Aliamphritea hakodatensis: one gene and its partner. The protein of the gene in region 2 interacts with the protein of the main gene of each other region in a pairwise test. Links are inferred from orthologs where the notes say so. Each region holds a gene or a part of one and is shown on either strand. Other genes may lie near its edges. The genes, in order: lpdA and uvrD.

Evidence for each region.
Region 1: the proteins of uvrD (region 2) and lpdA interact in binary tests that used the Escherichia coli proteins (3 or more experiments, as listed by UniProt). The link is inferred for Aliamphritea hakodatensis from one-to-one orthologs.

What each region holds. Positions count from the first base shown.
Region 1 is NZ_AP025281.1:3,031,441-3,034,739, forward strand. Bases 14-2,986 are described here. They hold lpdA (dihydrolipoyl dehydrogenase), read right to left. Parts: upstream 2,235-2,986; coding sequence 792-2,234; downstream 14-791. Other genes in these bases: sucC (ADP-forming succinate--CoA ligase subunit beta), read right to left, coding at 14-597; odhB (2-oxoglutarate dehydrogenase complex dihydrolipoyllysine-residue succinyltransferase), read right to left, coding at 2,274-2,986. Also shown: more of sucC, read right to left, coding at 1-13; more of odhB, read right to left, coding at 2,987-3,299. UniProt on the Escherichia coli protein: Lipoamide dehydrogenase is a component of the glycine cleavage system as well as of the alpha-ketoacid dehydrogenase complexes.
Region 2 is NZ_AP025281.1:5,069,175-5,072,450, reverse strand. The notes cover bases 2-2,951. They hold uvrD (DNA helicase II), read right to left. Parts: upstream 2,613-2,951; coding sequence 390-2,612; downstream 2-389. Other genes in these bases: PCI15_RS23020 (GGDEF domain-containing protein), read right to left, coding at 2-236. Outside these bases: more of PCI15_RS23020, read right to left, coding at 1-1. UniProt on the Escherichia coli protein: A helicase with DNA-dependent ATPase activity. Unwinds DNA duplexes with 3'-5' polarity. Translocates on single-stranded DNA with 3'-5' polarity. Initiates unwinding more efficiently from a nicked substrate than double-stranded DNA.

The DNA of each region.
Region 1 (3,299 bases), 2.0 Mb from region 2 along the record:
GTTGATTTCCAGCAGCGCCAGGTCTTTTTCCTGGAACATTTTCGCCAGACCCATGAAGATCTGAGTAAACTGCTTAATCTGCACACCTTCCAGACCCAGCTTGAATGCCAGCTCACGGCCCTGGTAAGGCTGCGCACCGGTCAGCGGATCAATGGTCGCTTTAAGGATTTTTTCTGGTGTTTCTTCCGCAACTGTCTCAATTTCCACACCACCTTCAGTAGATGCCATGAAAACGATACGACGAGAAGAACGGTCAACTACCGCACCCAGATACAGCTCATTGGCGATATCGGTGCAGTCTTCTACCAGAATTTTAGATACAGGCTGACCATTAGCGTCAGTCTGATAGGTCACCAGGTTTTTACCCAACCACTTAGCGGCAAATTCAGACGCTTCTGCAGGAGAGTCAACCAGCTGTACACCGCCAGCCTTACCACGGCCACCGGCATGCACTTGGGTTTTAACAACCCACTTGCTACCACCAATTTTTTCAGCTGCTTCAGCAGCCGCTTCCGGGGTATCTACAGCGTATCCCTTGGATACCGGCAGACCATATTCGGCAAACAGTTGTTTGCCCTGGTACTCATGAAGATTCATGCTCTAATCCGTCGTTTTTACTTTTGAGGTCTCTGTACTCAATGGGGAGAGGCCACTGATATACAGCCCAAAGGTTGCAAACACCTCAGCTGCTGCAGTAACAGCATGCCGGGTATACACAACGATAATCAACCGGGGTCTCCGGTCGAAATCTAAAACTATAAAGCCCCTGCACAGCGTACAGGGGCTTTTTATTACTTACGCTTGCGGCGGTTTGCCATGTGGATTGCGTGACCATCCACAGCCAGTGCCGCTTCATGCACTGCCTCACTCACGGTTGGGTGAGCAAATACAGTCAGTTGCAGGTCTTCTGCAGTTGAAGAGAATTCCATTGCAATTGCAGCCTGAGCAATCAGCTCAGACGCAATACCACCGACCATATGCACGCCCAGGATGCGGTCAGTTTCAGCGTCAGCAATCATCTTCACAAAACCGTCGGTATCGTTCGCGGCCATGGCACGACCAGACGCTGCAAACGGGAATTTACCTACTTTAATGTCAACACCTTCCGCCTTCAGTTCCTGCTCGGTCTTACCGACCCAGGCCAGTTCAGGATGGGTGTAGATGATGCTTGGAATTACATCGTAGTTCATCTGTGCGTGATGGCCGGCAATGATATCCGCAACCATGATGCCTTCTTCAGATGCTTTGTGCGCCAGCATAGGGCCACGTACTGAGTCACCGATCGCGTATACGCCCGGTGCTTCAGTGCGGCACTGACCGTCAACAAAGATGAAACCACGCTCATCCAGCTTAACGCCGGAATCATCTGCCAGCAGACCGTTAGTCTGAGGACGGCGGCCAACCGCTACGATCAGCTTATCAACAACCAGCTCCTGGTCACCGTTCGCATCGGAGTACTTAACCTTAACTTCTTTACCGTCAATGATTTCAGTACCGGTACAACGTGCGCCCAGTTTAATGTCCAGCTTCTGCTTCTTGAGCAGTTTCTGACCTTCTTTGGCAACGTCCTTATCGGCCATCGCCAGGAAGCTGTCCATCGCCTCAAGTACTGTTACTTCAGTACCCAGACGCGCCCATACGGAACCCATTTCCAGACCGATAACACCGGCACCGATAACACCCAGACGCTTAGGCGTCTCGTCGATGTTCAGGGCACCTTCGTTGTCCAGAATCAGGCCTTCAGTCAGCGGCGCAGGCGGGATCTCAACCGGCACGGACCCGGAAGCCAGGATTACGTTTTCTGCATCATAAACAGTTGCAACACCATCAGCAGCGGTCACTTCAACACGCTTGTTTGCCAGCAGCTTGCCTTTACCGGCCAGCAGCGTCACACCATTCGCCTTGAACAGACCGGCAATACCACCGGTCAGGTTTGAAACGATCTTGTCCTTACGGGCAACCATCGCTTTAACATCCATAGTGACTTCGCCACCAACCTGGATGCCGTGAACATCAGCGTGCTGGGCATTATGAAACTGGTGAGTAGACTCCAGCAGAGCCTTGGAAGGGATACAACCAACATTCAGACAGGTACCACCCAGTAAAGGTGCACCTTTGCCATCGACCCACTTCTCTACACACGCGGTTTTCAGTCCCAGTTGTGCGGCTCGAATCGCAGCTACGTAACCACCAGGGCCAGCACCAATCACGATGACATCAAATTTATCTGACATTTTTACCTACCTTTAAAAATTTCTGTAAGGGGGCTGAGTTTATACGTCTAGCAACATCCGAGCTGGATCTTCTAAGAGATCCTTTATAGTAACCAGGAATTGTACAGCTTCCTTACCATCAATCATACGATGGTCGTATGACAGGGCCAGATACATCATTGGCAGAATTTCTACCTGACCATTGACGGCCATTGGACGTTCCTGAATTTTATGCATGCCCAGGATAGCCGTTTGTGGCGGATTCAGAATTGGCGTAGACATCAGGGAACCGAACACACCACCATTGGTGATGGTGAACGTACCGCCCTGCATGTCATCCATACCCAGCTTACCGTCACGGCCACGCAGACCGAAGTCACGGATAGTGGCTTCAATATTTGCCAGGCTCATCGCATCTGTATCACGCAGTACCGGTACCATCAGACCACGTTCGGTCGATACCGCTACACCGATATCCTGATAACCGTGGTAAACCATATCGTTACCATCGATTGAGGCATTCACTGCAGGGAAACGCTTCAGCGCTTCAGTTGCAGCTTTAACAAAGAAAGACATGAAGCCAAGACGGGTACCGTTGTGGGTTTTCTCGAACAGATCCTTGTACTGCTTACGCAGCTCCATGATCGGCTTCATATTGACTTCATTATAAGTCGTCAGCATGGCAGCATTTTGCTGAGCTTCAACCAGACGCTTAGCAATCGTTGCACGCAGACGCGTCATCGGAACACGCTTCTCAACACGCTCACCGACAGGCACTGTGCCCGGCGCAGCCGCTGATGCAACCGCAGGCGCAGCGGCAGCCGGAGCAGGCGCCGCAGGTTTGTTCTTGATGAAGTTCGCGACATCTTCTTTAGTGATACCGCCATTTTTGCCGGTACCCGGAATCTGAGCAGCGTCCAGACCGTTTTCTTCAATCAGCTTGCGGGCAGCCGGGCCGATCTTATCAGCATCAGTTGCAGCAGGAGCCGCCGCAGCAGGCTCAGCCGCCGCTGCCGGTGCAGCCGCTGCTGCACCTGCTTCGAAAGTCGCCAGCACTTCTTCACTCAGTACTGTATCGCCTTCGCC
Region 2 (3,276 bases):
CAGAAAGACGTTGCAGGAGATGTCTCTGCGGTATCAGGGGCTGTGCGGTTTTGGGCTGACTGAATACAGAGGGCGGTCAGTATCACGGAAGTAGCATAGAGGCTCAGCAGAGTATGGGCAGGCATTCCGGCCAAAAAGGGGCATACCAGTATGCTGTAGATGCACAGCAGGACCGACCAGTGGAAGCCGGCCAGTATGGTGGTTGGATATGCATATTCACGGAATATTAAGGCCATGTTCCCTTTGCCGTCATTCAGTTTCAGTACATATATTTTTGCCTGATTAACCACAGAAAAGAAAGGGGTTAAGGCAAAAAAACTACGACTAATGGCTGATAAGGGAAAATGTGTATAAAACAGCCGGCAGATGTGCCGGCTGTCAGGGGCTGATCAGAGAGGTTGCAGATTGGCGTAACCGACAACCAGCCATTTTGTGCCTTCGTAGTCGAAGTTAATCTGGACCCGGGCTTTTGGCCCCTGGCCTTCATAATTAACGACCACGCCGTCACCGAAGATCGGATGGGAAACCCGCTGGCCAAGTACGATGGACGGTACATCCTGACCGGCCTGTGCCTGCGCATATGAGGGTTGCTGCGGTGCCCGCTGAGCTGTCACCGGGCGGCGAATGCTGGCATTCAGGCGCACTTCCTGCAGATGTTCTTCCGGGATCTCGCGGATGAAACGGGACGGGCGGTTAAAGGTTTCGTTGCCGTGCAAGCGGCGGGATTCCGCGTATGTCAGATACAGCTGCTGCATGGCCCGGGTAATGCCGACGTAGCAAAGCCGGCGTTCTTCTTCCAGGCGGCCGGGTTCTTCAATTGACATATTGTGCGGGAACAGGCCTTCTTCCATACCTGCCAGAAACACCAGCGGAAACTCCAGGCCCTTTGCGGAGTGAAGGGTCATCAGCTGTACGCTGTCCTGATGTTCATCAGCCTGGGTATCACCGGCATCCAGAGCGGCCTGGTCAAGGAAGGCAGATAACGGCGTGGCGTTAACGTTTTCTTCTTTATCAGGTTCCCAGGTGGAAAGGTACTGACGCGCTGCGCTGACCAGTTCTTCAAGGTTTTCGACCCGCGCCTGTCCTTTCTCACCCTTTTCTTTCAGGTGATGCTCAATCAGACCGGAATACTGCACTACGTGTTCTGTCTGTTCGTTCAGTTCGGCATGCTGGGTGTTCTGGTCAAGGTCGTTGATCAGATCAATAAAGGCCTGCAGGGCGTTGGCAGCCCGGGCAGAGAGTTTATTAAGTTCCACCACTTCATTGGCAGCACGCCACATGGAGACGCCTTCTGTCCGGGCGTGCAGACGGACTTCTTCAATGGTTTTGCCGCCAATACCCCGTGTAGGCACGTTAATGACCCGCTCCATGGCGGTGTCATCTTCACGGTTGCCCAGCAGGCGCATGTAGGCAAGGGCGTTTTTGATTTCGAGCCGGTCATAGAAACGCTGGCCCCCGTAGATACGGTATGGCATACCAGCACGGATCAGAGCTTCCTCAAGCACCCGTGACTGGGCATTGGAGCGGTACAGAATGGCTGATTCATTGCGCAGGTTGCCGTCCCGCACCCAGCTTTCAATCTGATCGACGATGAAGCGTGACTCGTCCTGCTCATTGAAGGCGGCGTAAACGGAGATGGGTTCGCCATCGGTGCCCTCGGTCCACAGTTCTTTACCCAGACGTCCCTGGTTATTGACGATAACGGCGTTGGCAGCGCTGAGGATATTCCGGGTGGAACGGTAGTTCTGTTCCAGACGCACTACGGTCGTGTCGTTGTAGTCGTCTTTAAAGCGCTGGATATTCTCGATTTTAGCGCCACGCCAGCCGTAAATGGATTGGTCGTCATCGCCGACGGCCATCAGTTTTTCCGGCTGGGGCTGGCGCGGGTCCATTTCGCTGCACAGCAGTTTCAGCCAGGCATACTGGATGGTGTTGGTGTCCTGAAATTCGTCCACCAGAATATAGCGGAAGCGGTCCTGATAGTGCTTCAGCAGGGAAGGGTTGCGGTCACGCAGTAATTCCAGTGACCGCAGGATCAGTTCACCAAAGTCCACCATGCCGCCACGTTCACAGGCTTCTTCATAGGCGCTGTACATGGTGACCATCATCTGCGCATAGGGATCACCGCCGGGGTCAATATGGGCGGCGCGCAGGCCATCATCTTTCTGAGCGTTGATGTACCACTGGAACTGCTTGGCCGGCCAGCGGCTGTCATCCAGATTCATTTCTTTGCTGAGCCGTTTGACCAGGCGTAACTGATCGTCAGAGTCCATGATCTGGAAGTTTTCAGTCAGGCCCGCATCGCGCCAGTGTGCCCGCAGAATCCGGTGCGCCAGTCCGTGGAAGGTGCCTACCCACATACCACTGGGGTTCAGGCCCATCAGTTCTTCGATCCGGCCGCGCATTTCTTTGGCTGCTTTGTTGGTAAAGGTCACCGCCATAATCGAATAGGGTGACAGGCCTTCTGTCTGAATCAGCCAGGCGATCCGGTGAACCAGTACCCGGGTTTTGCCTGAGCCTGCACCGGCCAGAACCAGCAGGTTACCAAGTGGCGCGGAAACTGCGTCGCGCTGCGCTTCGTTGAGTGAGTCAAGCAGGTGAGATACGTCCATAAGTGCCCGGGTCTGTGCTGATGCAGAATTTGCTGTATAAATAATCAGTAGCGGATTATAGCAGACCCATGAACGGGTGCGAGTGTTATCTGAACAGCCGGTACAAAAGAAAGGCAGAAAGAAAAAAAGCATTCAATCGTCACTGAATGCTTTCTTGAAATGTAGTCTGTCCGGCTTTGCCTCCTTTACCTGCCTTACAGATTTCCGGCCGTTGGCCAGTGCTATTCCCTTTGCTTAAAAGTGCGTCCCTGAATCCCGGTGGTTCATCATGAGCCTTGCGGGGTGGTCGGTGCTCCTGCTGACCCTGTGCTGCTTATCCCTGCAGCCTGATCTTCCCTGTTTAACGGTAACGTCCTGTTTGCCGTGAACACGTCCCTGGTTCATTAAGGCTGCTTCCTGCAACCGCTGGCCTCCATGGCCTCTTTTCTGCCTGAGCTGATGACCGGAATGTCCTTTACTCCGGCCGGATCTGTCATTGAGTGGCGCTTTCCGTGTGCCTGACAGATCACGGTGTTCCCTTCAGCAGGTGATCATCCTGTTCGCCTGACTGTTTCGGGCTCCGAGCTTCCTGCTCATGTAAACAACTCTTATTTAAATAACAGTGTTTGTTTGATTTCTGCATCCTGCAGTTGTCGGCTTCCTTAGCCTTTTGTCTGCTCTGGCA